DNA from 3 places in the Streptomyces sp. NPDC048606 genome. Region 2 is predicted to be linked to each of the others. Evidence: riboswitches for the same ligand, from Rfam matches in the RefSeq annotation. Region 2 holds a riboswitch; each other region holds the start of a gene.

Region 1 (9,951 bases), on a different contig from region 2:
CGGGCCGGCGGACGCCGGGGCCGTGACGGACCGCCCGGCCGCGCCCGCGACGGGCTCCGGCGCGGGGGTGACGCCCGCGACGAAGGGCCGCCACCAGGCCTCGCCCGGGGCGTCGGCCGCCCCGGGCTCGAAGGGCTGTCCCGGGATCGGCAGCGCGACGGCGGCCCCGGCGGCCCCGGCCGCGGCGACGGTGCCCTCCCCGGGCTCGTCCCACGGGTGCGGGGCCAGGTTGAAGGTGCCCCAGTGGATCGGCAGCATCGTGCCGCGCGCGACGCCGCCCTGGAGGTCGAGGTGGGCCCGCATGCCCTCCTCGGGCGTCATGTGGATGTCGGGCCAGTACTCGGAGTAGGCGCCGATCTGGATCATCGTGGCGTCGAAGGGGCCGTGGGCCTCGCCGATCTCCCGGAACCCGGGGAAGTAGCCGGTGTCCCCGCTGTGGAAGATCCGGTGCTCCTCCCCCGCCACGACCCAGGAGGCCCAGAGGGTGAACTGCTGGTTGCGCAGTCCGCGCCCGCAGAAGTGGCGGGCGGGCGTCGCGGTGAGGGTGAGGCCGGCGACCTCGGTGGCCTCGTTCCAGTCCAGTTCCCGCAGGCGGTGCGCCGGGACGCCCCAGCGCTCCAGGTGGGCGCCGACGCCCAGCGGGACGGCGAAGACCGTGTCGGTGCCGGCGAGGGCCTTGATCGTGGGCAGGTCGAGGTGGTCGTAGTGGTCGTGCGAGATGACGACGACGTCGACCTCGCCGAGCGAGGCGAGCGGCACGGGGACGGGGTGCAGCCGCTTGGGGCCCGCGAAGGGGAAGGGCGAGCAGCGCTCGCCCCACACCGGGTCGAACAGGACGCGACGGCCGTCGATCTCCGCGAGGACGCTGGAGTGGCCCATCCAGGTCAGCCGCAGACCGCTCACCGGCGGCTTGGCCAGTTCGGCGAGGGTCGTCGGGTAGACGGGGATCGGCGCTCCGGGGTTGCGCCGGACCCGCTGTTCCTTGTGGAAGTAGATCCGCGCGAACTCGGCCTTCGACCCGGCGGGCCTGACCCGGGTTCCCAGGGGGTTCACGAAGGCCCCGTCGGCGAAGTTCGGCGAGCGCAGGATCCGCTCCAGTCGCGCCCCGGTGGGGTCCGCGCCGAAGGCTTCGGGCCGCAGGGCGCGCAGCCGGGGACGCAGGGGTCGGGAGCCGGTCAAGGCGCCTCCTGGGGAATGTGCGGGTCGGTCTGGTACGGACGTGCTCCGTACTCCGTACCAGACCAACGCGCACCGACGCCGGAGGATTCCGCCCGGGTCGGCTACAGCGGCAGCAGGTCCGGGCGCTTGGCCTCGACGTGGTCGCCGGAGGACTCCCCGCGCAGCCGGCGGCCGATCCACGGGACGAGGTGCTCGCGCGCCCACTGGATGTTGTCCCGGGTGACGTCCACCGAGCCGCGCGGCGGCGTGGGCGGCCAGGGCTGGTCCGGGTCGGCCGGGACCTCGTAGCCGAGGACCTGCGCCGCGCGCAGCGCGACGCGGGTGTGCCCCTCGGGCGAGAGGTGGAGCCGGTCGCCGTCCCAGGCGCGCCGGTCCTGCACGGACCTCAGCGACCAGAGGTCGAGGACGGGGCAGTCGTAGCGGTCGGCGATGGCGCGCACGTGGGCGCTGTACGTGGCCACCTTGCCCCGGAGGTGCTTGAGGACCGGGACGCCCCGGGTGTCGAAGCCGGTGGTGATCATGACCTGGCCGACGGCGCCGGTGAGGTCGGCGACGGCCGCCTCGAAGCGCTCCGCCACGTCGTCGGGGTCGGTGCCGGGCCGGATGATGTCGTTGCCGCCCGCACAGAAGCTGACGAGGTCCGGGGCGAGGGCCTTGGCCCTCGGGACCTGGTCGGCCACGATCTGGTCCAGGAGCTTGCCCCGCACCGCGAGGTTCGCGTACCTGAAGTCGTGCTCGTCACGCCGATCCGCCAGGAGTACGGCGAGCCGGTCCGCCCAGCCGAGATACGAGTCCCCGGGTCCCGGGTCCCCCACGCCTTCGGTGAAGCTGTCCCCGATCGCCGCGTACGAGCCGATGGTCTTGAGTGTCGTCTTCGTCGCTGCCACGGGAACCCATCCTTCACCCCCGAAAGCAACCTACGCCAACGTAATGAGGGGTTGACGGACCGTGATCTATACCACCCGGGGGATAAGGAATAAGTACAGATGGGGCCGGGACCCCCCTCAGGCCCCGGCCCCACGTTCCCCACCGCCCGTCGGCGGTTGTCCTCAGAGGCTGACGCCCTTCGACCGGAGGTAGGTCACCGGGTCGATGTCGGAGCCGTAGGACGGGCCCGTGCGGATCTCGAAGTGCAGGTGCGGGCCGGTCACGTTGCCGGTGGCGCCGGAGAGTCCGATGCGCTGGCCGGCGGTGACGCTCTGGCCGACGGATACGGACAGCGAGGACAGGTGGCCGTACTGGGAGTACTTGCCGTCGGCGTGCCGGATGACGACCTCGTTGCCGTACGAGCCGCCCCAGCCTGCGGAAACGACGGTGCCCGCGCCGACCGCCTTCACGGTGGTGCCGGTGCTCGCGGTGAAGTCGACGCCGGTGTGGTAGCCGGAGGACCACATGCTGCCGCCGAGGCGGTACGGGGTGGTGACGCCGCCGGCGACCGGGGAGACGAAGGCGCCGGCCTTCGCCGGGGCGGCCGGGGCGGCGGGGGCCGCCGGGGCCTTGCCGACGGAGCGCGGGGCCGGGACGGTCTTCTTGACCGGGGCGGGCTTCGGCGCCGGGGCGGCCTCGGGGGTCGCCCCGTCGGCGGCGTCCGCGCCGGAGGAGTCCTCGTCGCCCGCCTGGGTCCCGGTGGAGGAGCCCTGGGTCGGCGCGGCGGGCGCGGTCGACGCCCGCGGGGCGGGGGTCCGGCCGGCCGCGCCGTCGAGGGTGAGCTTCAGGCCGGGGTGGATGAGGGAGGGATCAGAGCCGACGGCCTCGCGGTTGTCGGCGTAGAGCCGCTCCCAGCCGCCGGTGACGTGGCGCTCGGCGGCGATCTTCGAGAGGTGGTCGCCCGGCACGACGGTGTAGACGGTCGGCGCGGCGGCGGGAGCCTCGGCCGGCGCGGCGACGGGGGCCGCCTCGGCCCGCACGGGCGCGGCGGCCGGGGTGTTCGACGTGGCGGCGGGACCGGTGGCGTGGGCGCCGCCGGCTCCGATCAACGGCAGCGCGAGCGCGGCTCCGCCGGTGCCGGCCACCGCGATTCCGCGGGACAGGGAACGGGACTTCGGACGGCGGTGCTTACCCTTTCCGGGCATGGCGAATTCCTCTCCGTCGCCTGCGAGGTGAGCTGTCGGGTTCGGACTGGAGATGTCCGGCCGTATCCGTCGAGGACGTGTACGGCTTCACCCCTAGCCGACCGGATGGGATCCGGTACGGCGGCTTACCTGGTTCCCCCGCTCCTGCCGCGCGCGTCGATGGTCGGGTGCGGTTCCCGGGCGGCGGCAGGATTAGGCGGTCCACCCGGATCGATCGCGAAGGTAATCGAGCGGGACCGTGGCCAACAAGCCGCCGATTCCCCGACGCATTCACGGGGAAGGGGAATCGAGGCAATTCCTGTCACCCTCCGTTTGTTCCGGACCATCAACAACCGCCCCGGCAAGGCAATTCGCATTTCGTGATCAGGCACGCACGGTCACCGTATGATCTGGCTCACGGAGTCCGGCACGATCTCGCCTCCCCCTATGGCAAGTTGGCCCCAACCAGCGTAATTCGGACAACACAGGACTAGATGGAGGAGCACACGTGACCCAGCTGATACCCCCGCCCCTTCCGCCGCGGCCCGAACCGGAGCCGGAGCTGATCGGCGTGCGCAACTTCCGTGACGTGGGCGGGTTGCCCACCGCCGACGGACGGAGGGTCAGGCCGGGACTTCTGTTCCGAAGCGGACATCTCGCGCATGCCACCGAAACCGGTGCAGAGTTCCTCGGCTCCCTCGGCCTCCACACCGTCTTCGACTTCCGCAACCGCGCCGACCACGCCCTGGAAGGGGCGGACGTCGAGCTGCCGGGCGTACGGAACGTGAACATCCCGCTGTCGGATCCCGCCGACGGCCGCGAGTTCTGGAAGATGGTCCGCGAGGGCGATCTGGCGCAGCTGCGCGCGCTCCTGGGCGAGGGGAGGGCCGCCGCCCGCATGGCCGAGTCGTACCGCACCATGGTGCGCACCCGTACCGCCGAGCACAGCCGGGTCGTCCACGCGCTCGCGCACGACAGCGTGCCGGCGCTCATGCACTGCGCGGCGGGCAAGGACCGGGCCGGTCTGTCGATCGCGGTCACCCTGCTGGCGCTCGGGGTCGAGCGCGAGGCCATCGTGGCGGACTACCTGGAGTCGAACGCCCCGCACCGCCGCTACCGGGTGCGCCGCGACGACGAGGCGGAGGCCCGCACCCCCGAGGTGATGGAGCTGCTCTCACCGCTGTTCGACGCGCGCGCCGAGTACCTCCTCGCGGCGTTCGAGGCCATCGACGGCGGGTGGGGCGGTGTAGACCGCTACCTCGCCGAGGGTCTCGCGCTCGCGCCCGAGACCCTGGAGCGACTGCGCGGACGGCTGCTGGAGCCGTAGGACCGCTCCCCCGCGGGGCCGTGCGGGCCCCGCGGGAAGCCGCGGTCGTCAGCGGTTGGCGACGGCCTGTTTGACCAGCGTCCGGCCGAAGTCCCACATCAGCGAGCCGCCGCCGTGGGCCTCGTCCATGACCTCGCGGAAGGCCCCGACGAAGCGGTCCACGTCCCCCTCGTCGACGATCAGCGGCGGAATGAGCTTGATGACCTCCAGGTGGTCGCCGGAGACCTGCGTGAGGATCCGGTGCCGGCTCAGCAGGGGCGCCACGACCATCTGCGCGAACAGACCCTTGCGGGCGGCCTGGAGCATCGTCCAACGGCCGCGCAGCCCCAGCGAGGACGGCCGGCCGAACTCGATGCCGATCATGAGCCCGCGCCCGCGCACCTCGTGCAGCAGCTCGTACTCGTCCACGAGCGCGGCGAGCCGACCGCGCAGCAGGTCGCCGGTGGCGCGGGCGCGGGCGACGATCCCCTCGTCCTCCATGACGGACAGGACCGCGAGGCCGGCGGCCATCGCCTGCGCGTTGGAACCGAAGCTCGCCGAGTGCACGAGCACCCGGTCCATGGAGGAGTAGACGCGCCGGAAGATCCAGTCCTTGCCGAGGGTGGCGCCGATCGGCACGTACCCGCCGGAGAGGGCCTTGGCCACGCACACGAGGTCCGGTTCCACGCCCGGCTCGTGCTGGTACGCGTAGAAGTCGCCGGTGCGCCCGAGGCCGGTCTGCACCTCGTCGGCGATCAGCAGGGCCTTGTGCCGGTGGAGCATCTCCTGCGCGGCGAGCAGGAACCCCGGCGGGGCCGCGTGCACCCCCTTGCCCTGGACGGGTTCGACGATGAGCGCGGCCACGTCCCCGCGGGCCAGCTCCCGCTCCAGGGCCGTGAGGTCGCCGAGGGCGATCCTCGTGTCCGGGAGCAGCGGGGCGAAGCCGTCGCGGAAGCCGGCCTCGCCGTTGACGGACAGGGAGCCGGTGGTGAGCCCGTGGAAGGCGTGGTCGCAGTAGAGGACCCTGGGGCGGCCGGTGGCGTACCGGGCGAACTTCAGGGCGGTCTCCACGGCCTCGGTGCCGCTGTTGCCGAAGAAGACCCGGTCCAGGTGGGGGCTGTGCGCGAGGAGCCGCTCGGCCAGCAGTCCGGGCAGCGGCGGGCAGTCGAAGCGGGTGAGGTCGGCGAGGCCGGCGTCGAGGACGTCGTGCAGGGCGCGGCGGACCACCGGGTGGTGGCGGCCCAGGCCCATCACCCCGAATCCGGCCAGCATGTCGAGGTAGTCGTTGCCCTCGGCGTCGAAGAAGTGCGCGCCCTCGGCCCGCGTGTAGACCTTGTCGAAGCCGATGGTGTGCAGCATCCGGGGCAGCTGGGGGTTGAGGTGGCGGGCGTGCAGCTCGTAGCGTTCCCCGCCGCGCTCGGCCAGCAGCGCGGCGAGGTCGAAGCCGCCGGCTCCGCCCTGCGCGGCCGTCATGACGAGGCTTCCCGGTTGCCTCCGATGGTCTCGCGGGCCGCGCGCAGGGACTCCTTGAGGGACCCCATGGTGGCGAGGACGGCGGTGGGTTCGTAGCCGCAGTGCGCCATGCAGTTGGCGCAGCGCGGGTCCTTGCCGCGGCCGTACTTGCTCCAGTCGGTGTCCTCGATGAGTTCCCGGTAGGTGGGGACGTACCCGTCGCTCATCAGGTAGCAGGGGCGTTGCCAGCCGAAGAGCGAGTAATTCGGAATGGCCCAGGCGGTGCAGGGGAAATCCGCCTTGCCTTCCAGGAAGTCGAGGAAGAGCGGGGAGTGGTTGAGGCGCCAGCGGCGCCGGTTTCCGCCGGCGAAGGCCTTCCTGAACAGTTCGCGGGTCTGTTCGACGCCGAGGAAGTGTTCCTGGTCGGGGGCCTTTTCGTAGGCGTAGGCGGGCGAGATCATCATCTCGTCGACGCGGAGGTCGTCATTGAGGTAGTTGAGGACCTCGATGATGGTCTGGGGGGTGTCGGTGTTGAAGAAGGTGGAGTTCGTGGTGACCCGGAATCCGCGCCGCTTCGCCTCCTTGATGGCGGCGACCGCCTCGTCGAAGACGCCTTCCTTGGCCACCGATTCGTCGTGGCGTTCGCGCAGTCCGTCGATGTGGACGGCGAAGGCGAAATACGGGGAAGGGGTGAACTTCTCGATCTTCTTGCGGAGCAGCATGGCGTTCGTGCAGAGGAAGACGTACTTCCGCTTGGCCACCAGCTGGCGCACGATCTCGTGGATCTGGGGGTGCATCAGGGGCTCGCCGCCCGCGATGGACACCATCGGCGCGCCGGACTCCAGGACGGCGCCGACCGCCTGGGCCACGGGCATGCGCTGCTTGAGCACTCCGGCGGGGTGCTGGATCTTCCCGCACCCCTCGCACGCGAGATTGCAGGCGTAGAGCGGCTCCAGTTCGACGATCAACGGGAACTTCTCACGCTTGCGGACCTTCTGTTCGAGCAGATAGGTCCCGACCCTGATGGACTGTCGCAGTGGCATGGCCATCTGGCTCACCTCCTGGGGAGCAGCAACGAACGGTGCCAGTCATAAAAAGCAGGCAGTACGGCACGCAACACACGGAAGGCCGATATTCCACCGCGAACCGTGCCGATACGGACGAGCTCGTGCTCCGGAGCGTCCACGATCACCCGGACGGCCGCAACCGGGCGGGCGCCGCCCCGGGTGGCGGTCCACAGGGTCGCGGCGGACTCCATGTCGACGGCGAGGGCGCCGCCGGCGCGCAGCCGGTCGCGCTCCTGGCCCCGCACGACGTGGTCGGAGCCGATCAGGACGCCGGTGTGCACGGTGCGCCCGGGTGCGGCGCGGGCCAGGGCCTCGGCCAACAGGGCGGTGCCCGTGCAGGTCACGGAGCCGCGCGGGTCGCGCACCGTCTCCGCGACGACCAGGTCGCCCGGGTGCGTGCCGGGCACCAGGCCCGCGCAGAACCCGGTCGCGAGGACGGCGGCCCCCTCCATCCCGGGGCGCCCCAGGGCCTCGGTGACGGCCCGCTCGGCCGCGCGCGGGCCCATCCCGGTCCGCAGGACGGACGCGGCGGGCCGGCCCGCCTCGCGGGCGACGCGGGCGGCGCCGCGCAACGCCGTCCGCTCGATGCGCAGCGCGCAGGCGATCAGGAGCGGGGCCGGGGAGCCGGCCTCCCCGGTCATCCGGCCTCCTCGGTCGCGCCCGCGGTCGCGGACGGGGGCGGGGTGGCGGACGGGGCCGGGGGCGGGGTGGCGGACGCGGACGGGGCGGGGGCGCCGCGCCGACCTCCGGGGCCGAAGGGTTCCCCGTACAGGTAGCGGCCGAGCGCGGTGAGCGGGAACACCTGGCGGTAGAGGTGGTAGTTGATGGAGAAGTCCCACGGGAAGCCGGTCCCGGTGAAGTACGGCTCGTCCCAGGTGCCGTCGGCCCGCTGGGTGTCCACCAGGTGGGCGAGGCCGCGTTCGACGGCCTCGCCGTCCCGCTCCCCCGCCGACAGCAGGGCCATCAGCGCCCAGGCGGTCTGCGAGGGGGTGGAGGCGCCCTTCCCGGCCCAGGCGCGGTCCCGGTACGAGCGCTGGTCCTCGCCCCAGCCGCCGTCCTCGTTCTGTACGGATTCCAACCAGCGCACGGCCCGCCGGATCGCGGGGTGGGAGGGGGCGATGCCGGCGGTGGTCAGCGCCGGGAGCACCGAGCCGACCCCGTAGACGTAGTTGGTGCCCCAGCGCCCGAACCAGCAGCCGTCGGGCTCCTGTTCGGCGAGGAGCCAGTCGATGCCGCGACGGGTGCGGGGGTCGGCGGCCCGGCCCTCGACGGCGAGCATCTCCACGACGTGGGCGGTGACGTCGGCCGAGGGCGGGTCGATGACCTCCCCGAAGTCGCAGAAGGGCAGCCGGTTGGGCAGGGTGGAGGTGTTGTCGGCGTCGAAGGCGCCCCAGGCGCCGTTGCGCGACTGCATCCCGAGGTTCCAGGACACCCCGCGCGCGATGGCCGCCTCGATCCGGGCCGGTTCGGGATGGCGGACGCGGCGCAGCGCGAGGACCACCTCGGCGGTGTCGTCGATGTCGGGGTAGTTGTCGTTGTGGAACTCGAACGCCCAGCCGCCCGGTTCGAGCCCGGGCCGGCGCACGGCCCAGTCCCCGCTCTTGCGGATCTCCTCGCCGAGCATCCAGTCGGCCGCCGCGACCAGGGCCGGGTGGTCGGGCTCCAGGCCCGCGTCGGCGAGGGCGATGGCGGCCAGGCAGGTATCCCACACCGGGGACTGGCAGGCCTCGATCATCCGGGCGCCGTCCTCGCGCCAGACGGCGAACCGGTCGAGCGAGGTCAGGCCGGCCCGCATCACGGGGTGGTCCAGGGCGTAGCCGAGCAGGTGCAGGGCGATGACGGAGTACACGGCGGGCGGCTGGATCCCGCCCCAGCAGCCGTCGTTCTCCTGGCGCTCGATGATCCAGCGGGCGGCGGTGGCCATGGCGGCCTCGCGCAGCCGGCGGGGGGCCACCCGGCGGTACAGGTGCAGGAGCCGGTCCATGCGCTGGAAGGCCCCGTCCCAACTGGTCGCGCTCGCCAGGGGTTTGTCCGGGAAGGGCGTACGGGCGTCGGTGTGCAGCTCGTCCAGGGCGAAGGGGGCGGGGCGCACCGGCCGCAGCGCGGAGACCACGGTGAGCGGGACGATGGTCTGACGGGCCCAGCAGCCGAAGTCGTAGATGTTCAGCGGCACCCAGGGGGGCAGGAAGACCAGTTCGGGAGGGAGTTCGGGCAGGTGGTCCCAGCTCCACCAGCCGAACAGGGCGAGCCAGATCCGGGTGAAGACGCGGGCGCCGGCGATCCCTCCGTGGGCCCTGATCCAGGCCGAGGAGCGGGCCATGTGCGGGGCGTCGGGCGGATCGCCGGCCAGGCGCAGGGCCACGTACGCCTCGATGGTGGCCGAGAGTTCCGGCGGACCTCCGTGGAAGGTGGCCCAGGTGCCGTCCTCGCGCTGTTCGCCCCGGATGAAGAGGGCGGCGGCGGCCGTGGTCGCCTCGTCGCGGATGCCGAGGAACTGCCGCAGCAGCAGGTCCTCGGCGTCCATGGTGACGTTGGTCTGGAGGTCGCCCTTCCACCAGCCGGCCGGGTCCTGGCGGGCCAGGAGGTCACGGACGGCGCGCGCAGTGGCCTCCTGGACGGCGCCGCGCAGATCGGCGCCGGCGCCCGGGGCGGCCGGCGCGGGCCGTCGGGCCCGCGCCCTGGCCGCGGTGCGGGCGTCGTGCGGATCGGCGCCGCCGGCCACCGCGCCGCCGCCGTCGGTCATCGCTGTCATGGCTTCCCCTTAGAACAGTGTCCTCTGCTGTGCTGGGGTCCGCCGTCGACCGGTCCGCCCGTCAGGCGGCGCCGGTCGGCGACTCGCGATTCATATCCACTTTCGGGCCGAGATCACCTCTTGCGCACGACGACGAAGTCGGCG
Region 2 (9,951 bases):
AGGCCCATCTCGTTCATCTGGTAGACGATGCGCCGGTGCACCGGCTTCATGCCGTCGCGGGCGTCGGGCAGGGCGCGGGAGTAGATCACCGAGTACGCGTACTCGAGGAAGGAGCCCTGCATTTCGTCGACGACGTCGATGTCGAGGATCTTCTCCTCGAAATCCTCCGGCGGCGGGGTCTTCGTGCTGCGGCGGGCCATCGCTGCGCGGCTCCTTAACCAAGAATCGGGGTGTACGGGGGTTCGTACGATCCGGACGCTCTGTCCGGACGGTCTGTCCGAACGGGCCGTCCGAACGGGGGCGACGCGGACCATTGTGGCCCTAGGCGCCGACAACGCCGACTCCGACCCAGGCGGGAGCCCGGGAACTTCTCCGGTGGTCGGCGCGCTTGCATACAGTGGCAGGTCGATACGAAATCTCTGCATCGCGAGCGAAGGGACCACATGCCCATGGGTCACACGGCAACGGCTCAGGCGGGCTCCGGCGGCCTGACAGCGACCGAGCACCGGCTGGCGAACGGCCTGCGCGTGGTGCTGTCCGAGGACCACCTCACCCCGGTCGCCGCCGTCTGCCTCTGGTACGACGTCGGCTCGCGCCACGAAGTCAAGGGGCGGACCGGTCTGGCTCACCTCTTCGAGCACCTGATGTTCCAGGGTTCGGCGAGCGTACCGGGCAACGGGCACTTCGAGCTCGTCCAGGGGGCCGGAGGCTCCCTCAACGGCACGACCAGCTTCGAACGCACCAACTACTTCGAGACCATGCCGGCCCACCAGCTGGAGCTCGCCCTGTGGCTGGAGGCGGACCGCATGGGTTCGCTGCTGGCCGCGCTGGACGAGGAGTCCATGGAGAACCAGCGCGACGTCGTCAAGAACGAGCGCCGCCAGCGCTACGACAACGTCCCGTACGGCACCGCCTTCGAGCGGCTCACCGCCCTCGCCTACCCCGAGGGCCACCCGTACCACCACACCCCGATCGGCTCCATGGCCGACCTGGACGCCGCGTCCCTGGAGGACGCGCGCAACTTCTTCCGTACGTACTACGCCCCCAACAACGCCGTCCTGTCGGTGGTCGGCGACATCGACCCCGAGCAGACCCTGGCCTGGGTCGAGAAGTACTTCGGCAGCATCCCCGCGCACGACGGCAAGCAGCCGCCGCGCGACGGTTCGCTGCCCGAGGTCATGGGCGGGCAGCTGCGCGAGGAGATCGTCGAGGAGGTCCCGGCGCGCGCGCTGATGGCCGCCTACCGGCTGCCGCACGACGGCACCCGCGACTGCGACGCCGCCGACGTCGCGCTGACGATCCTGGGCGGTGGCGAGTCCTCCCGCCTGCACAACCGCCTCGTACGCCGCGACCAGAGCGCCGTCGCGGCCGGTTTCGGCATGCTTCGCCTCGCCGGCGCGCCCTCGCTGGGCTGGCTGGACGTGAAGACCTCCAGCGGCGTCGAGGTGCCCGCCATCGAGGCGGCCGTGGACGAGGAGCTCGCCCGCTTCGCCGAGGAGGGCCCCACCGCCGAGGAGATGGAGCGCGCCCAGGCACAGCTGGAGCGCGAGTGGCTGGACCGGCTGAGCACGGTGGCCGGCCGGGCCGACGAACTGTGCCGCTTCGCGGTGCTGTTCGGCGACCCGCAGCTGGCGCTGACCGCCGTCGGGCGGGTCCTGGACGTCACCGCGGAGGAGGTGCAGGCCGTGGCCGCCGCCCGACTGCGCCCCGACAACCGCGCGGTGCTCGTCTACGAGCCGGCGGCCGGATCCGCGAACGACGAGTCCGACGAGGACGAGCACGAGAACGAGGGGGCGGACCAGTGAGCGACACCGCAGCCGTGACCATGACCTTCCACCCGCGCCCGGAGGCCGGCGAGGCCAGGCCCTGGGCCTTCCCGGCCCCGGAGCGCTCCACCCTGGCCAACGGCCTGACGCTGCTGCGCTGCCACCGCCCCGGCCAGCAGGTCGTCGCGGTCGAGGTCAACCTCGCCGCGCCGCTCGACGCCGAGCCGGCCGGCCTCGACGGCCTGGCCACGATCATGGCCCGGGCGCTGTCCGAGGGCACCGACAAGCACAGCGCGGAGGAGTTCGCGGCCGAGCTGGAGCGCTGCGGGGCCACCCTCGACGCGCACGCCGACCACCCGGGCCTGCGCGTCTCGTTGGAGGTCCCGGCCTCCCGCCTGGCCAAGGCCCTCGGCCTGCTCACCGAGGCCCTCGCCGCGCCCGCCTTCGCCGACGGCGAGGTCGACCGCCTGGTGCGCAACCGGCTCGACGAGATCCCGCACGAGCTGGCCAACCCGCAGCGGCGGGCCGCCAAGGAGCTCTCCCGGCAGCTCTTCCCGGCCTCCCTGCGCATGTCCCGCCCCCGCCAGGGCACCGAGGAGACGGTCGCGCGGATCGACTCCGGGGCCGTACGCGCCTTCTACGAGGCCCACGTGCGCCCCGCCACCGCCACCGCGGTGGTCGTCGGCGACCTGACCGGCATCGACCTCGACGCCGTGCTGGCCGACACCCTGGGCACCTGGACCGGCGACACGGCCGAGCCCCTCCCGGTGCCGCCCGTGACCGCCGACGACACGGGCCGCGTCGTCATCGTCGACCGGCCCGGAGCGGTCCAGACGCAGCTGCTGATCGGCCGCATCGGGCCGGACCGCCACGACATCGTGTGGGCCCCGCAGGTGCTCGGCACGTACTGCCTGGGCGGCACCCTCACCTCCCGCCTGGACAAGGTGCTGCGCGAGGAGAAGGGCTACACCTACGGCGTGCGCGCCTTCGGCCAGGTGCTGCGCTCCACCGCCGACGGCAAGGGCGCCTCGATGCTGGCCATCAGCGGCTCCGTCGACACCCCCAACACCGGCCCGGCGCTGGCGGACCTGTGGCAGGTGCTGCGCACCCTCGCCGAGGGCGGCCTGACCGACGCCGAGCGGGACGTGGCGGTGCAGAACCTGGTGGGCGTGGCCCCGCTGAAGTTCGAGACGGCGGCCTCCGTCGCCGGCACCCTCGCCGACCAGGTCGAGCAGGAGCTGCCGGACGACTACCAGGCCCGGCTGTACGCGCGGCTGGCCGAAACCGGTACGGCGGAGGCCACTTCCGCGGTCGTGAGCGCCTTCCCGGTGGACCGCCTGGTCACCGTCCTCGTGGGCGACGCGGCGCAGATCGAGGAGCCCGTGCGGGCCCTCGGGATCGGCGCCGTCACCGTCGTCACCAACTGATCCGGCGGCGGTCCCGCGAGGCCGCCGGGAGACGCCAACGCGGCGTTTCCCGGGGCGCGTCGAGTCCGATTCGACCGTGATTTCGGGTCGTACACCAGCCGTGTGACAAAGAGCCCCCGCCGGAGCCCCCGGCGGGGGCTTTTTTGTCCGTTTGGTGGCGTGGTTGCGTGTATGCGGTGTGGCGTACGCAACAAAAAGGCTCGTCTGTTTGGCGATTGGCTGATGATCCGCCTAGCGTCGGCCGTGCTGTCCGTCAGTTGATACGCGCCGCACCCCCGCGGCACCGGGCAGCGATCGCCGAGTCCCCGTCAGGCGCGAGCCTGGGGAGCCGGGGACCCATCAGTCCCTGGGGTGAATCGGACCGCCTCGCAAGAGGGGGCCCGTAGGAGACCTTCCTGCTCCGAACCCGTCAGCTAACCCGGTAGGCGAGAAGGAAGGAAAGGATCACCCCCTTCATGGCGATTGGCAGTCGTGCAGCCGGTAAGCACCGTGGTTCCAGCCGTCTGAGCCGCAAGACCGCCGGCATCGCCGGTGTGGCCGCCCTCGCCACCACGGGTGTGGTCGGCAGCATCGCGGCCCCGGCCTTCGCCGCGGACAACTCCGCCCCGTCCATGGAGGACACCGGCCAGAACGCGATCGTCGTCGCCGACGGTCTCCAGGACGACCTCGAGGTCCAGGCCGAGTCCCAGCAGGTCGCCGCCGAGGCCGTCGCCGCCCAGGCGCAGGCCGAGGCCGAGGCCAAGCAGCGGGCCGCCGAGGCCAAGCGCGTCGCCGAGGTCGCCGAGGCCAAGGCCAAGGCCGAGCGCGAGGCCGCCGAGGCCAAGGCCAAGGAGGAGGAGCGCAAGCGCTCCAACGCCTTCGTCGCCCCGGTCAACGCCGCGGTCACCACCTCGTACGGCGCGGGCGGCGGCATGTGGTCCTCCGGCAGCCACACCGGCATCGACTTCGCCGTCGGCCAGGGCACCTCCGTGCACGCCGTGGGCGCCGGCACGGTCGTCGAGGCCGGCTGGGGCGGCGCGTACGGCAACAACGTCGTCATCCGCCACAACGACGGCACCTACACCCAGTACGGGCACATGTTCTCGCTGAGCGTCTCCGTCGGCCAGCAGGTCGGCGCCGGCACGGTCATCGGCCTGTCCGGCAACACGGGCAACTCCAGCGGCGCGCACCTGCACTTCGAGGCCCGTACGGGCGCCTCGTACGGCTCGGACATCAACCCGCTGACGTACCTGCGCAACCACGGCGTCGGCATCTGACCCGCACCGCGCACCCACGCACCTGACGGAAGGCCCCGGCTCATCGAGCCGGGGCCTTCCGCGTTCCCGGTCCGCGTTCCCCGCAACCGGTGGCCGATTCCCGCAGCCGGTGGCCGATCCGTGTCCCGGTCCCGTCCCCCGGTCCCGCGGAATGTTTTTCGAATTTCCGGCCCGCCTCGGAAATCCTCGCGCATTGCAATAGAGTCGCAGCACGGTCACGATCCCGGCGAGGGTGCCGGTCGTCGAAATGCAGCGGAGGTCCGGCCTTGCGTATTCCTGCGCACGCGGTATGCACAGCGATCCGCGACGACATCGTCTCCGGTTTCTTCGCGCCCGGCGGCCGGCTCACCGAGGAGGTGCTCGCCCGCCGCTACGGGGTCTCCCGCGTCCCGGTCCGCGAGGCGCTGCGCACCCTGGAGTCCGAGGGCTTCGTCACCACGCGCCGCCACGCGGGCGCCTGCGTGGCCGAGCCGACCGAACAGGAGGCGGCCGACCTCCTGGAGCTGCGCGTGCTGCTGGAGCCGCTGGCGGCCTCCCGGGCGGCCCGGCGGCGCACCGAGGGCCACCTGAAGGTGCTGCGCGGACTGGTCAGGCTGGGTCAGGAGCGGGCCAGGCAGGGCCAGGGCGAGGACCTGCGGGCCCTGGGCGGCTGGTTCCACGAGACGCTGGCCCAGGCCTCGGGCAGCCCCGGGCTGATCGCCCTGCTGACCCAGACCCGGCACAAGATCGCCTGGATGTACGCGGTGGAGGCCCCGGCCAGGCCCGTGGACTCCTGGGCCGAGCACGGGGCGATCGTGGACGCCGTGGCGCGCGGCGACGCGGAACGGGCCCGCGCCCTGACCGCGCAGCACGCCGCCACGGTGGTGCGGGCGCACCGGCCGCGGGTGAGGACTTCGCAACGTGCCGTAAACACGGCGAGCGGTGGGAATTAACGCGGGCCGTATACAAAGGGCGGAGCGGGATTCCCGTCGAATTCGACGGTCCGGAATTTCGGGAAGGGGCGGCAGGTATTTCCACCTTCCGCCTTCCGTGCTTTCCGCGTTTCCGCGCTCTCGTGTTCTCGCGCTGCCGCGCCTCGGTAATCCGGGATCCCCGGATTCCGTCATTCACGAAATCCCGCACCGGTTCGTCCGGAGCCTCGGACCGGGGCGCCCCCGCGCGCGGTCGTGGAACACGAAAGCCGCAGCCCCCGCCGTCACGGCGGGGGCTGCGGCCTTCGTGCTCGTGGTGGCGGACCACCGGACCCGAAGGGTCAGACGGTCTCCGGGAGCTCCTCAAGGCCCTCGGCGACCAGCTTCGCGAGACGGTCCAGGGCCGCGTCCGCGCCCTCGGCCTCGGAAGCGAGGACGATCTCCTCGCCGCCCTGGGCGCCCAGGCCCAGGACCGCCAGCATGGAAGCGGCGTTGACGGGGTCGCCGCCCGCCTTCGCGATGGTCACCGGGACGCCGGAAGCGGTCGTCGCCCGGACGAAGATCGAGGCGGGACGAGCGTGCAGGCCCTCGGCCCAGCCGACGTTGACGCGGCGCTCTGCCATGGTGATGCCCTTCAGGTTCTTACGGTTGTCTAGACCAGTCTCTCACGACACCCGGAATGCTCGGACCGACCTTCGGCCCGGATCCACCGCCGTTCGACCCTCCCCAGCTTGCCCTGGTTCGCCCCGGGTGGCCGGGTTCGCCGCGCGCGCCGACCGGGCCCCGCCCGTCGTACTCGTACACACGGTCGCCCCGCCCCTTAGGGTGACCCCATGACCATGCCGTCGGACCCCTCGTACCCGGCCCACTGGGAAGCGGACGTCGTGCTGCGCGACGGCGGCACGGCCCGGATCCGCCCCATCACCACCGAGGACGCGGGGCGGCTGGTCAGCTTCTACGAGCAGGTCTCGGACGAGTCGAAGTACTACCGCTTCTTCGCCCCCTACCCCCGGCTCTCCGACCGCGACGTGCACCGCTTCACGCACCACGACCACGTGGACCGGGTGGGGCTCGCCGCGACCATCGGCGGCGAGTTCATCGGCACGGTCCGCTTCGACCGCATCGGCCCCGACGGTCGACCCGCCTCCGCCCCCGCCGACGAGGCCGAGGTCGCCTTCCTCGTCCAGGACGCCCACCAGGGCCGCGGGGTCGCCTCCGCCCTCCTCGAACACATCGGCGCCGTCGCGCGCGAGCGGGGCATCCGTCGCTTCGCCGCCGAGGTGCTGCCCGCCAACACCAAGATGATCAAGGTGTTCACGGACGTCGGCTACCAGCAGAAGCGCAGCTTCGAGGACGGCTCCGTCCACCTCACCCTCGACCTCGAACCCACCGCCGAGTCCCTCGCCGTCCAGCGCGCCCGCGAGCAGCGCGCCGAGGCCCGCTCCGTGCAGCGGCTGCTCGCCCCCGGATCCGTCGCGGTGATCGGCGTCAGCCGCTCCGGCTCCGGCGTCGGCTCCGCCGCCCTGCGCAACCTGCGCGACGGCGGCTTCCACGGCCACCTCTACGCCGTCAACGAGGCCCGCGCCCCCGGCATGGAGGGCGACCTCCTCGACGGCGTACGGGCCTACCGCACGCTCGCCGACATCGCGTCCCCCGTCGACCTCGCCGTGATCGCCGTCCCCGCCGACCGGGTCCCCGACGCGGTCGCCGCCTGCGGGGAACACGGGGTGCAGGGCCTCGTCGTCCTGTCCGCCGGATACGGGGAGAGCGGCCCCGCCGGACTGGAGCGCCAGCGTCGACTCGTACGCCAGGTCCGCTCGTACGGTATGCGGCTCATCGGACCCAACGCCTTCGGGGTGATCAACACCGCCCCGGACGTGGAGCTGAACGCCTCCCTCGCCCCGGTCCCCACCACCGCGCGCGGCCGCATCGGCCTGTTCACCCAGTCCGGCGCCATCGGCATCGCCCTCCTGTCGGGCCTGCTCAGACGCGGCGAGGGACTGTCGTCCTTCGTCTCCGCCGGCAACCGGGCCGACGTCTCCGGAAACGACATCCTCCAGTACTGGTACGACGACGAGGCCACCGACGTGGCCCTCATGTACCTGGAGACCCTCGGCAACCCCCGCAAGTTCACCCGCCTCGCGCGCCGCACCGGCGCCGTCAAGCCCGTGGTCGTCGCCCGCGGCGGCCGGCACACCCCGGCCGGCCACGTCGTCCCCGGCACCCGCCTCCCCGAGGCCACCGTCTCCGAACTGCTGCGCCAGGCCGGCGTCATCCGCGTCGACACCGTGACGCAGCTGGTCGACGTCGGCCTGCTGCTGGCCGGGCAACCCCTGCCGGCGGGCCCGCGCGTGGCGATCCTCGGCAACTCCGAGTCCCTCGGCGTCCTCACCTACGACGCCTGCCTGACGGAGGGGCTGCGCCCGCTGCCCCCGCTCGACCTGACCACCGCCGCCTCCCCGGCCGACTTCCGCGCCGCCCTCTCGGCGGCCCTGGCCTCGCCGGACTGCGACGCGGTCGTCGTCACCGCCATCCCCTGGGTCGGCGAGCGCGCCCTCGCGGACGACCTGGCCGAGGCCCTGCGCCAGGCCGTGGCCGAGGTCCCGGGCAAGCCGGTGGCCGTCGTGCACGTGGAACTCGCCGCCCTGGTCGAGGCCCTGTCCGCCGTCGGAGCACCCGCGCCGGCACGCCCCGCCCCGAGTCCCGCCCCGACGCCGCAGGCCCCCGAGCCCGCGTCCCCCGAGCCCGAACCCCCGACCGACCGCGCCCCCGCCGGGCGGATCCCCGCCTACCCCGCCGCCGAGCGGGCCGTGAAGGCCCTCGCCGAGGCCGTCCGCTACGGGGCCTGGCGCCGCGCCACCGCCGAGGCCGGCCAGGTCCCCGAGTACGAGGACATCGACGAGGCCGGCGCCGCCGCCGGGCTCGCCGCCCTCCTGGCCGGGGTCGAGGAGGGGGCCGTCCTCACCCTGGACGACGCCGACGCCCGCGAGCTGCTCGCCCGCTACGGCATCCGCGTCCGCGCCACCCTGCCCGCCCCGAGCCCCGACGCCGCCGTCCGCGCGGCACGCGTCCTCGGGTACCCGGTCGCCCTCAAGACCACCGCCCCGCACCTGCGCCACCGCGCCGACCTGGGCGGCGTACGCCTGGACCTGGCCACCGAAGCCGACCTGCGGCGGTCCTACGAGGAACTCACCGAGGCCCTCGGCACCCCGGCCGAGCTGCTCCCGGTGGTCCAGGCGATGGTGCCGCGCGGGGTGGACACCGTCGTCCGGGCCGTCATGGACCCCGCGGCCGGCGCCGTCCTCTCCTTCGGCCTCGCCGGGGTCGCCTCCGAACTGCTCGGCGACACCGCGCACCGCCTCGTCCCCGCCACCGACCGCGACGCGGCCGCCCTGATCCGCTCCATCCGCACCGCGCCGCTGCTGTTCGGGTGGCGCGGCAGCGACCCCGTCGACACCCCGGCCCTGGAAGAACTGCTGCTGCGGTTGTCCCGCCTCGTCGACGACCACCCCGAGGTGACCGGGATCTCCCTGGAGCCCGTCGTCGTCGCCACGGAAGGCCTCTCCGTGCTCAGCGCCACCGTGCGCATCGCCCACCCGCCCGCCCGGACCGACCTCGGCCCGCGCACCCTCCCCAGCTACTGAGCACGGGGCAGGTCGGGGGACCCCGTACGGGCCTTAGGATGGACCCCATGGCGAAATCCGGTACGACGACCCAGGGGCTGCGCGCGGCGATCGAGCGCAGCGGCTACTACCCGGCCCTCGTGGCCGAGGCGGTGGAGGCCGCGGTGGGCGGCGAGCCGATCTCGTCGTACCTGGTCCACCAGGAGACCACCTTCGACTCCAACGAGGTGCGCCGGCACGTCACCGTCCTGGTCCTGACCGGCAACCGCTTCATCGTGAGCCACACCGACGAGCAGGCCGCCGACGCCGGCTCCCCGTCGCCGTACGCGACGACCTCGACCGAGTCGGTCAAGCTCTCCAGCATCTCCTCCGTGGTGCTCAGCCGCGTCGTGGCGAACCCGGAGTCCTACACGCCGGGCCGGCTGCCCCGCGAGGTCGTCCTCACCATCGGCTGGGGCGCGGTCTCGCGCATCGACCTGGAGCCCGCCGCCTGCGGCGACCCGAACTGTGACTCCGACCACGGCTACACCGGCAACTCCACCGCCGACGACCTGAGCCTGCGCGTCAGCGAGGCCGGCGACGGCCCCGAGACGGTCCGCCAGACGCTGGTCTTCGCGCAGGCCCTCTCCGAAGCCACCGCCGCCACCTCGGGCCCCACCCGCTGATGTCGTACTCCGCGCCGCCGAACTGGCAGGACGAACCGGAACTCCTCGACCTCGCCGGCGCCCCGGTCCCGCACTACGGGACCGGCTCGCTCGCCGACCTGCTGCCGACCCTGGCGGCCGGTCAGGGCGTACCCGGTCTCACGGCCGGCATCGCCGAGCTGACCCCGGCGGACCGCAACTGCGTGTTCCTGGTCGACGGCATGGGCTGGGAGCAGATCAAGGCCCACCCCGACGAGGCCCCGTACCTGACCTCGCTGCTCGCCGGCTCGCGCGGCGGCACCGGTCGCCCGATCACCTCCGGCT
Region 3 (9,951 bases), on a different contig from region 2:
TAGGCGGCGGCCAGCTCCGGGTCGTCGGCGAGCCGGGCCTGCATCTCCTTCATCACGCCGTTGGCCTCCAGCGTGCCGATCGCGGAGGCCGCGCGCGGGCACGTCAGGTAGTACAGCGTCGGGAAGGGGGTGCCGTCGGGCAGCCGCGGGGCGGTCTCGACGACGTCCGGCTGGCCGCAGGGACAGCGGTGCGCGATGGCGCGCAGCCCGCGCGGGGGGCGGCCGAGCTGCTGCTTGAACGCGTCGATGTCCGCGTCGGTCGGCTCGGTCCGGTCGGTCTGGGGCGGGGGCGTCTGCATGCCTGGAGGAAGTCTCTTCGTTCGGTCGTACGGGGTGTGTGGGTCGGTCAGTCGCCGGGGCGGTCGGCCTTGTCGACGCCGTCCCAGACGTTGGAGTACCAGGGGCGGTCGGAGCCGGCCTGCCCGGCGCGGCGGTGCTCCGCGGCCTCGGCCGCGGGGTCGGTCATGATGTAGCCGGTCTCCCCGGGGCGCAGGAAGTGCAGGTGCCTGCGCGCCTGCTGCTCGGCGTAGGCCGGGTCCTGCCAGCGGGCCTTCTCGTCGCGGAGCTGTTCGAGGCGCTTGCGCGCGTCGTCGGCGGACCGCTGTTGCCGGGCGATCTCCGAGCGCTGGGAGACGTACTGGCGCATCGGATACGCGAGGGCGACGACCAGCGTACAGAGGACGAGCACCAACAGGGCCGCGCGGCCGGTGAGCCGGCTGCGGCGGATGTGCCGGCGGGACTGCGAGCGGTAGACGTGCGCGGCGGTCCGCTCCCCGAGTTGCCGGAGCCGGGTCGCCGTCGAGAAGGTGGAGAACCGATCCCGGTTCCCGGCCATGGTCCCGCCTCCCCTGGTGCGCGCTACGCAATACGTCCCCGCACACGGTACGGGACCGAGTGCGGGGACGTACGGAGGCCGGCGCCGCGAGGCGGCAATCAGCCCTTGAAGCGCGGGAAGGCGCTGCGGCCGGCGTAGACGGCGGCGTCGTCGAGGATCTCCTCGATGCGCAGCAGCTGGTTGTACTTGGCGACGCGGTCCGAGCGGGCCGGGGCGCCGGTCTTGATCTGACCGCAGTTCACGGCGACGGCGAGGTCGGCGATGGTGACGTCCTCGGTCTCGCCGGAGCGGTGGGACATCATGCACTTGAAGCCGTTGCGCTGGGCCATCTCGACGGCGTCGAGGGTCTCGGTCAGCGAACCGATCTGGTTCACCTTCACGAGCAGGGCGTTCGCGGAGCCCTCCTCGATGCCGCGGGCCAGGCGCTCGGGGTTGGTGACGAAGAGGTCGTCGCCGACGATCTGGACCTTGGAGCCCAGGCGGTCGGTGATGGTCTTCCAGCCGGCCCAGTCGTCCTCGAACAGCGGGTCCTCGATGGAGACGAGCGGGTACGCCTCGACGAGCTCGGCGTAGTAGTCGGTCATCTCGGCGGCCGAGCGGGACTGGCCCTCGAACTCGTACTTGCCGTCCTTGTAGAACTCGGACGCGGCGACGTCGAGCGCGAGCGCGATGTCCTTGCCCGGGGTGTAGCCGGCCTGCTTGATGGCCTCGATGATGAGGTCGAGCGCGGCGCGGTTGGACTCCAGGTTGGGGGCGAAGCCGCCCTCGTCACCGAGACCGGTGGACAGGCCCTTGGTGTGCAGGACCTTCTTGAGGGTGTGGTAGACCTCGGCGCCCCAGCGCAGGGCCTCGGAGAAGGTCTCCGCGCCGATCGGGGCGATCATGAACTCCTGGATGTCCACGTTGGAGTCGGCGTGCGACCCACCGTTGAGGATGTTCATCATCGGAACGGGCAGCAGGTGCGCGTTCGGGCCGCCGAGGTAGCGGAACAGGGGCAGGTCCGAGGCCTCGGAGGCGGCGTGCGCCACGGCCAGGGAGACGCCGAGGATGGCGTTGGCGCCGAGGGAGCCCTTGTTGTCGGTGGCGTCCAGGTCGAACATGGCCTGGTCGATCAGGCGCTGCTCGGTGGCGTCGTAGCCGACGAGCTCCGGGCCGATCTGCTCGATGACGGCGAGGACGGCCTTCTCGACACCCTTGCCGAGGTAACGGTTGGGGTCACCGTCACGGAGCTCGATGGCCTCGAACGCTCCGGTGGAGGCACCGGACGGAACGGCAGCACGGCCGGTGCTGCCGTCGTCGAGGCCCACCTCGACCTCGACCGTGGGGTTGCCTCGGGAGTCCAGGATTTCCCGGGCTACGACGACGTCGATGGACGGCACGAGCATCTCCTTCTGGGATGTGACGCTGGGTGTGCGGTGGCGTGTCGGGCCGTGGGACGGCCCCTGCCGACTAGAGCCTAACCGGCTCCGGGCAGTGGGCCCGCCGACCGCCCGGGTCCTGGGACGAAAAAGGGCCCGAATACCCTTCTTCCCGGACATAGGTCTCCCGTTCTTTCGAGCGCGACGGGAGCGAAGCGGGCGCGGAGCGGTCCGCTCCGGGTGTCGGGCCGGTCCGACACGGGTGCGCGGAGCGGCCCGACGCGGGCGCGGACCGAGCGCGCGGGCCCGGTGTGCGGACACGCCGAACGCCCGGCGTGCGAGTGCTCGCGCGCCGGGCGTCGTGGTGCTCCGGACGCCCCGACCGGTGCGGTCGGGGCGGCCGTTACGCCGGGATTCAGCTGAGCTTCAGCTTCTGGCCCGGGAAGATCAGGTCGGCATCGGAGACGATGTCCTTGTTCAGCTGGAAGAGCTTCTCCCAGCCGCCCTTGATGTTGTTCGCGGCGGCGATGGTGCCGAGGGTGTCGCCCTCCTTCACCACGTACGAGCCGTTGCCGGTCTGCACGGTGCCCGCACCGGTGCCGGCCTCGGTCTTCGGGGTCGACGGCTTCGGGGCCGGGGTGGCCGGCTTCGAGGTCGACGGCTTCGAGGACTGGTTCTCGACCTTCGGCGTGGCCGGCTTCGCGGGCTTGGCCGGCGCCGGCTTCGAGGTCTCGGGCTTGGTCTGCGGCTTCGACGGCTTGGCCGGGGTGGTGGTCGAGCCGCCGCCGTTGTAGGCGGACTTGGACAGGCCGACGCCGCAGTGCGGCCAGGCGCCCTTGCCCTGGCCCTTGAGGACCTTCTCGGCGATGGCTATCTGCTGGGCCTTGGTGGCCTTGTTGGCGGTGGCGGCGTACGCCTTGCCGCCGTAGCCGGCCCAGGTGGAGGCGGAGAACTGCAGACCGCCGTAGTAACCGTTGCCGGTGTTGATGGCCCAGTTGCCGCCGGACTCGCACTGCGCGACCTTGTCCCACTCGGAGGCGGTGGCGGCGCTGGCGGTGCCCGCGGTCATCAGCGGGGCGGCGACGGCGACACCGGCGACACCGGCGAGCGTGACGATGCGGACGGCCTTGGAGCCGCGGCGGTGCTTGCCCTTGCCGGAAAGCAGCATGAGGTTCTCCTCACCGACGCCTTCGAGGTGAGCTGTCGGGTTCGGGCGGATGAGTTGCCCGGTCGTGCGTCGAGCGCACGGCTTAACCCCTAGCCGGTCAAGTCCCGTCCGAGGACGAGCCGTTCCGGCGCCTACCTTGGTTCCCCCGCTCCTGCCTTCGGCGCTTGCGCGACGACTGTTCCCCCCGTCCGCCGGCAGGATTCGGCGATGCGGTCGAAGGTGCCCACGGTGGTGAGCGATTCAGAAGGTAGACAGGTCTCTCCCCGATGTTCAACGTGTGACATCAGGGAGAAACCGGCCTACTTGCCCTCCGGGAAGGCGTGTTTTCGCAGGTGAGAGCCCGGTTTGCGGAAGTTCCGGAACGTGACACGCCAGTTGACCGGAAGAGACGCATGTCTCATTTACCGATAACGGACATTCAACTCTTTACGGGTGTCCGAACTGCCCCTATTTCTTGGTTAGATCCAGATTCTGGCCGGGCTTGATGAGGTCCGCGTCCCCGCCGATGACCTGCTCGTTGGCCTTGTAGATCTGGTTCCAACCGCCCTTGACGCCGTTGGCGTTCGCGATGGTGGCCAGGTTGTCGCCCGCCTTCACGGTGTACGTGGGCGCGGGGGTGGCCGCTGACGGGGTGCCAGGGGCGCCGGGGACCTCGACGGCCGCCGGGCCGCGGTGCTTGCCGGCGCCGTCGGTCGCCTCGGTGCCCGCGGTGGGCGTGGCGCCCGGGGCGGGCGTGGCACCCGGCGCGGGAGTGACGCCCGGGACGGCCGGGGCGGTGGGCGTCGGGGTGCCGGTCGGGTTCGCCGGGTCCACGGGGGTGGTCGGGGTGACGGGCGCGGTCGGGTTCGCCGGGTCCACGGGCGCGGTCGGGGTGACCGGCGCGGTGGTCGGCGGAACCGTCGGGGTGGTCGGCGGCGTCGTGTAGTCCGGATCGGGCATGACGGGCAGTCCGCTGGAGGGGCCGAGCGGGTAGTCCGGCAGCACGCTGGGGCTCGGCGCCAGCGGGCCCTGGCCCGGCTGCTGCGTCGGGGCGCCGAAGTCCGTCGGCCGGTCGGTTCCGGTGACGGGCACCGAGTGGTCGGGGCGCGAGGGGGTGGGGGCCACCGGAGCGGGCGTCTTGGCGTCGCCCGGGTCGACGGCGGCGGCCGGACCGTTCTGCGTCAGCCCGGCCGAGGCGGCGCACAGCGGCCAGGCCTGGGGGCCCTGGGAGGCGAGCACGCGCTCGGCCACCGCGATCTGCTGGGAGCGGCTGGCGAGGTCCGGGCGCTCCGCGTAGGCGAGTCCGCCCGCGTTCTTCCACTGTTCCAGCGTGAACTGGAGGCCTCCGTAGGCCCCGCTGCCGAAGTTGGCGCTCCAGGTGCCGCCGCTCTCGCAGTCGGCGACCTTGTCCCACGTGGCGGTGTCGGCGGCGCTCGCGTTCGTGGCGGCGAGCAGCGGCAGGGCCAGAGCGGAGCCGGTCACTCCTGCGGTGACCACCAGTGCGGGTACCTGGCGGGGGCGTCTGTGGCGGCCGTTCCCGGGAAGCATGAGGCTGCACCTTTCGCATAACGGCGGGGTAACGGCAGAACCTAGCCGCCTTCGAACGGATGTCACAAGTTCGATCGGTGACTGACTTACGGTCAACCGCCGCCCCGGAGGCTCCCGATCCGCCCTCCGTCAGGAGCCCGCCGCTCCGCTCATCCGTTTCGGGGTGTGAAGCGGACGGGAAGGGTGCGCAGGCCACGCATGATCAGTCCGCCGCGCCAGCGCAGGTCCGTAGGGGGAACGGCAAGTTCCAGATCCGGCAGACGCGTCAGCAAAGTCGCCAGGGCCGTCTGCCCTTCGAGACGGGCGAGCGGGGCGCCGAGGCAATAGTGGATTCCGTGCCCGTATCCAAGGTGCTGATTGTCACTTCGGGAAAGGTCCAGGATGTCCGGTTCGGCGAACCGTTCGGGGTCGCGGTCGGCCGCCGCGAGGACCACCAGCACGGGATCCCCGGTCTCGATCCGGCGGCCTCCCAGGGTCAGCGGCTCGGTGGCGAACCGCCACGTGGCGAGTTCCACCGGACCGTCGTAGCGCAGCAGCTCCTCCACCCCGGTCTCCAACAGGGCCCGCTCCCCCGCCGCGAGGGAGGTCTGGAGGCGTGCGCGCTGGTCGGGGTTCATGAAGAGGGAGTGGACGCCGTTGCCGATGAGGTTCACGGTCGTCTCGAAGCCGGCGAACAGGAGGATGAAGGCCATCGCCGTGGCCTCGGCCTCCGTGAGGTGGTCGCCGTGGTCGCTGGCCCGGATCAGGTCCGAGATGAGGTCGTTGCCCAGATCGTCCCGCTTGCGGTGGATCAGTTCCCCGAGGTAGGTGCGCATCTGCTTCACGGAGCGGGCCACCCCGCCGCGCGGCCCGCCGCCGTGGCGGATCATCATCCCCGCCCAGTCGCGGAAGTCGTCCTGGTCCTCGCGCGGTACGCCGAGCATCTCGCAGATGGCGTAGATGGGGAGCGGGAAGGCGAACTCGTGGATGAGGTCCGCCTCCCCCTTCGCGCAGAACCCGTCGATGAGGTGGTCGGTCAGCTCCTGCACGCGCGGGGTGAACTCGGCGACCCTGCGCGGGGTGAACGCCTTCGACACCAGCCGCCGCAGCCGGGTGTGGTCCGGCGGGTCGATGTTCAGCAGATGCGTCATCAGCTCCGCCTTGCGTTCCCCCGGAATCCCGGTCTTGCCCTTGGCGTGCGCCGGCTCCGCGTGGTGCGCCGGGTTCTTGCTCAGGCGCTGGTCCGCGAGGGCCTGGCGGGCGTCGGCGTACCGGGTCACGAGCCAGGCCTCGACCCCGCTCGGGAGCCGGGTGCGGTGCACCGGGGAGTGCTCGCGCAGCCAGGCGTAGGCCGGGTAGGGATCGGTGGCGAACTCCCAGTCGAAGAGGGTCGGCGCCTCGGGGACGTCGGCCCCGTCGGGGGCGGTGGGCTGGTTCGCGGAGGTCTGCTCATGCACCCGACGACCGTATCCCGGGCCGCGCCGCCCACCCCATATGCGCGGTTCGTCGCGGCTGTCCGTAGATCGACCATCGCTTGACCTCGGCTTCCTCGACGCTCCTACTTTCGGTTCTGTGGACGTGAGGATCTTGAAAAGCAGCTTCGCGGTGGTGGAGAGACGGGCCGAGCACGCGGTCAAGTTCTTCTACTCGCACCTCTTTTGGCACAACCCCGGCATACGTGAACTCTTCCCGGCGTCCCTGGAGGACATGGAACGGCAGCGGGACCGGCTCTTCGCCGCCCTCACCCACGTCGTCGCCCACCTGGAGACCGAGACCCTCGTCCCCTATCTACGCGACCTCGGCCGCGACCACCGCAAGTTCCTCGTCGGCCCCGAGCACTACGCCGCCGTCGGCGCCAGCCTGCTCGCCGCGCTCGCCGAGACCTCCGGCGAGGCCTGGACCCCGACCGTGGAGAAGGCCTGGACCGAGGCCTACGCCATGATCGCCGACGCCATGACCGCCGGCGCCGCCGAGAGCACCGACCCGCCCTGGTGGGAAGCGGAGGTCGTGCGCCACCTGCGCTACGGGCGCGACATCGGCGTCCTCACCCTGCTCCCGCGCACGCCGCTCCCCTATGTACCGGGCCAGTACGTGAGCGTCGCCAGCACCCGGGTGCCGACCACCTGGCGCACGTACTCCCTCGGCAACGCGCCCCGCCCCGACGGCACCGTCGACCTCCACGTCAGCCGGATCGAGGGCGGCCGGCTCAGCAACGCCCTGGTCCGCGAGACGCTGCCCGGCGAGGTGCTGCGGCTCGGCGCCCCCGGCGGGGCGCTGACCCTGCGCCGCACCGGCCGCCCCGTCACCCTCATCGCGGCCGGGACGGGCTGGGCACCGATCCGGGCCATGTTGGAGGACCTGGTCCAGCACCCTCCCGATCACGACGTACGCCTCTTCGTGGTGGCCCGGGACGCCGCCCACCTCTACGACCGGCCCCTGATCGACTCGTACGCCGCCGGCCTCGGGCGGCTCGCCGTCACCTACATCACCCCCGCCCCCGGACAGCACCGCAACCAGGCCACCGACCGGCTGGCCACCGCGCTCGGCCACCGGGGCATGTGGCCGGAGCAGGACGTCTACCTGAGCGGGCCCCCGCAGTTCGTCGAGGAGACCGCCCACCTGTTGGAGGAGCTCGGCACCCTCCCCGAACGCCTCTTCCACGACGCCCTGCCGGCCGCCGCCGTCGGCCGCGCCCGGCCGGTGGGCTTCGGCGAGTGGTTCCTGAACCGGCCCGCCCCCCAGTGGCACAACCCCTCGGCCCGCGCCCCGCGCCCGCGCTGAGCCCGAAGGGCCCCCGACCGGCCCCGCCGGATCCGGGCGCCGCGGCGGGCCGCCGGCGGGCGCGTCAGCGGCCGACGCCCTCCGCCGCGCGGATCGCGTCCCGGTAGGCGCGGGCCGCGCCGCGCAGCGCCGTCTCGGGGTCGATCCCCCTCGCCTCGGCGCGCGCCGCGAGCGCCAGCAGCTCGTACCCGACCCCCTCGCCCCGGGGCAGCTCCACCTCCACGCCGCCCGTACGCGCCCGGCCGGCCAGCTTGGCCGCGAGCGCGAGGGCCGGCTGGGCCGGCGGGACGCCGTCGGTGACCGACTCGCGCCGCTTCTCGACGGCCTTCGTGGCCTGCCAGTGGGCGTTGACGTCCTCGGGGGACTCGGCCTCGGCGTCGCCGAAGACGTGCGGGTGGCGGTGGATCAGCTTGGCGACCAGGTCCCCGGCCACGTCGTCGATGGAGAACGGCGCCGCGTCCACGTCCGTGTCCGCGTCCCCTTCCTCCCCTTCTTCTTCTCCCGCTCCCGCCGCCTCGGCGTCCGGCCCGGCCGTGCCGCGCAGCGGGGCGCCCTCCTGCGCGATGCGCGCGTGGAAGAACACCTGGAGCAGGACGTCCCCGAGCTCCTCGCGCAGCGCCGCCCGGTCCCCGTCCTCGATGGCCTCGACCAGCTCGTACGCCTCCTCGATGGCGTACTTCACCAGTCCCTCGTGCGTCTGCCGCGAGGTCCACGGGCACTCGCGCCGGACCCGGTCCATCACCTGGACCAGGTCGAGCAGCCGGGCACCGGGCAGGTCGTAGGAGCCGGGCAGCAGCTCCAGGTCCGGCATGTCGACGCGGCCGGAGCCCGCGAGGCGGGCCAGCCCGTCGGTCAGGTGCCGATCGCCCTCGCCGCCGGGGATCACCACGACGGTGCGACCGCCGGCGCAGGCCTCGACGAGCGCGTGCGCGTCGGGCGCCTCGTGCGCCACCTCCACCCCCGCCTCGCGCAGGTACGGCAGCTGCGGGTGGTCGGCGTCCGCGCACAGCACCCGGTCCGCGGCGTGCAGGGTCCGCCAGGCCGGCCAGGACAGCAGGCCCGGGGCGACCCGGTGGCTGGCGGTCAGCAGGACGATCCGGCCGGTGTCCGCGCCGGCCGGGGCGTCGGGGGCGGCGGTGGCGGCGTCGGCGGGGACGGGGGCGGGTTCGGCGGTGTGGTCGGTCACCCTCCGAACCTACCTCCGGCCGGCGGGATCAGGCCCCGGCGGGGGCCGCTTCCTCGGGCACGGTCCGCTGGGTGATCCACGGGGTCTGCTGGTCGCCCAGGATGATCTGCCGCGCGTCCCAGCGCCCGTAGCGCGGGTTGACCTCGATGTGCAGGGCCTTCGCCGCCTCGCCCAGCTTGGTCAGGGCCGCCTCCTGGCTCCCGTAGTGCGCGAACAGCTTGTCGCGCAGCAGCTTGAAGCGGGTGTCGGCGTCCATCTGGCCGGGGGCCAGCTGCGCCTGCTCCAGCGCGGCCTTGGCGAGGGTCTTCTCGTCGCCGGCCTGTTCGAGCTGCGCCTTGCGGACGTCCTCGATCTCCTTGGTGCTCACGCTGACCCCGGCGTCCTTGGCAGCGCGCTCCAGGACGGCGGTCTGGATCATCTTGTTGAGCTTGAGCCGTTCCAGACCGGCGGTCGCCCCGATCAGCTGCGCGCTCTGATCGGAACGGTTCTGCGCGGTGCGGACGTCGTTGACCTGGGCCTGGAGGGCGGAGGTGGTGATGCGTTCACCGCCGACGACGGCCGCGGTGCCGGGGCGGGTCTCGCCGGAGCAGGCGGACAGCAGGGGGGCCGCCACGAGCAGGGCGGCGGAGACGGAGAGCGCTGTGCGACGGTGCAAAGGAGCCTCCAGGGCCGGGAGATTGTGCGTCGGTGCACAAGGCCGTGCGGTGATCGATGGTATGAGGTCAGGGTGGTACGGGCCACCGGTTCGACCAACGATTACGGGGGTGTTGGGGTGCGAGTTCACCCTCCGGCTACCGCCGGGCCCTCCGTTGCTGCGATGGTCGGGACCACCATGTCGACTTCGCAGCTCTCCCCGCACCACACCGCCCGAGGCGACGCGACCGCCCGACCCCCGCGCCCCGCCGGCCGCCCGGCCGCCCTCCTGGCCGGCGCCTCGGGCCCGGCCCTGGCCGCGCTGCTCGCGGCGGTCGCCGTCTGCGCCGGGGACGCGGTCGCGCGGGTGTTCCCGTACGGTCCGCGCCACCGCAGCGTCAACGACCTCGGCAACCAGTTCGTGCCCTTCCACGCGCACCTGTGGGACCTGCTGCACGGGCGGGCCGACGGCGGTCTCCTCTTC

What was found. Region 2 has a riboswitch for cyclic di-AMP ahead of AB0D01_RS00465 (M23 family metallopeptidase). Riboswitches for the same ligand answer to the same signal wherever they lie in the genome.
Positions count from the first base shown of each region.
Region 1: another riboswitch for cyclic di-AMP. It lies ahead of AB0D01_RS11405 (LysM peptidoglycan-binding domain-containing M23 family metallopeptidase); the one in region 2 lies ahead of AB0D01_RS00465 (M23 family metallopeptidase).
Region 3: another riboswitch for cyclic di-AMP. It lies ahead of AB0D01_RS12190 (transglycosylase family protein); the one in region 2 lies ahead of AB0D01_RS00465 (M23 family metallopeptidase).

Region 1 is NZ_JBEZIB010000008.1:150,825-160,775, reverse strand. It holds gene AB0D01_RS11415 (MBL fold metallo-hydrolase) at 1-1,179, opposite strand, end outside; gene AB0D01_RS11410 (SGNH/GDSL hydrolase family protein) at 1,281-2,066, opposite strand; gene AB0D01_RS11405 (LysM peptidoglycan-binding domain-containing M23 family metallopeptidase) at 2,229-3,251, opposite strand; cyclic di-AMP (ydaO/yuaA leader) riboswitch at 3,256-3,420, opposite strand; gene AB0D01_RS11400 (tyrosine-protein phosphatase) at 3,739-4,557, shown strand; gene AB0D01_RS11395 (aspartate aminotransferase family protein) at 4,606-6,009, opposite strand; gene hpnH (adenosyl-hopene transferase HpnH) at 6,006-7,037, opposite strand; gene AB0D01_RS11385 (1-hydroxy-2-methyl-2-butenyl 4-diphosphate reductase) at 7,043-7,696, opposite strand; gene shc (squalene--hopene cyclase) at 7,693-9,807, opposite strand; gene AB0D01_RS11375 (polyprenyl synthetase family protein) at 9,921-9,951, opposite strand, start outside.
Region 2 is NZ_JBEZIB010000001.1:116,383-126,333, forward strand. It holds gene AB0D01_RS00450 (DNA topoisomerase IV subunit A) at 1-200, opposite strand, end outside; gene AB0D01_RS00455 (pitrilysin family protein) at 450-1,805, shown strand; gene AB0D01_RS00460 (pitrilysin family protein) at 1,826-3,193, shown strand; cyclic di-AMP (ydaO/yuaA leader) riboswitch at 3,479-3,635, shown strand; gene AB0D01_RS00465 (M23 family metallopeptidase) at 3,649-4,449, shown strand; gene AB0D01_RS00470 (GntR family transcriptional regulator) at 4,716-5,381, shown strand; gene AB0D01_RS00475 (HPr family phosphocarrier protein) at 5,702-5,983, opposite strand; gene AB0D01_RS00480 (GNAT family N-acetyltransferase) at 6,194-9,004, shown strand; gene AB0D01_RS00485 (DUF5998 family protein) at 9,043-9,648, shown strand; gene AB0D01_RS00490 (nucleotide pyrophosphatase/phosphodiesterase family protein) at 9,648-9,951, shown strand, end outside.
Region 3 is NZ_JBEZIB010000009.1:86,401-96,351, forward strand. It holds gene AB0D01_RS12175 (DUF501 domain-containing protein) at 1-299, opposite strand, end outside; gene AB0D01_RS12180 (septum formation initiator family protein) at 347-835, opposite strand; gene eno (phosphopyruvate hydratase) at 934-2,220, opposite strand; gene AB0D01_RS12190 (transglycosylase family protein) at 2,609-3,361, opposite strand; cyclic di-AMP (ydaO/yuaA leader) riboswitch at 3,364-3,534, opposite strand; gene AB0D01_RS12195 (transglycosylase family protein) at 3,809-4,888, opposite strand; gene AB0D01_RS12200 (cytochrome P450) at 5,038-6,324, opposite strand; gene AB0D01_RS12205 (globin domain-containing protein) at 6,446-7,648, shown strand; gene AB0D01_RS12210 (MazG family protein) at 7,713-8,744, opposite strand; gene AB0D01_RS12215 (SurA N-terminal domain-containing protein) at 8,863-9,489, opposite strand; gene AB0D01_RS12220 (YfhO family protein) at 9,667-9,951, shown strand, end outside.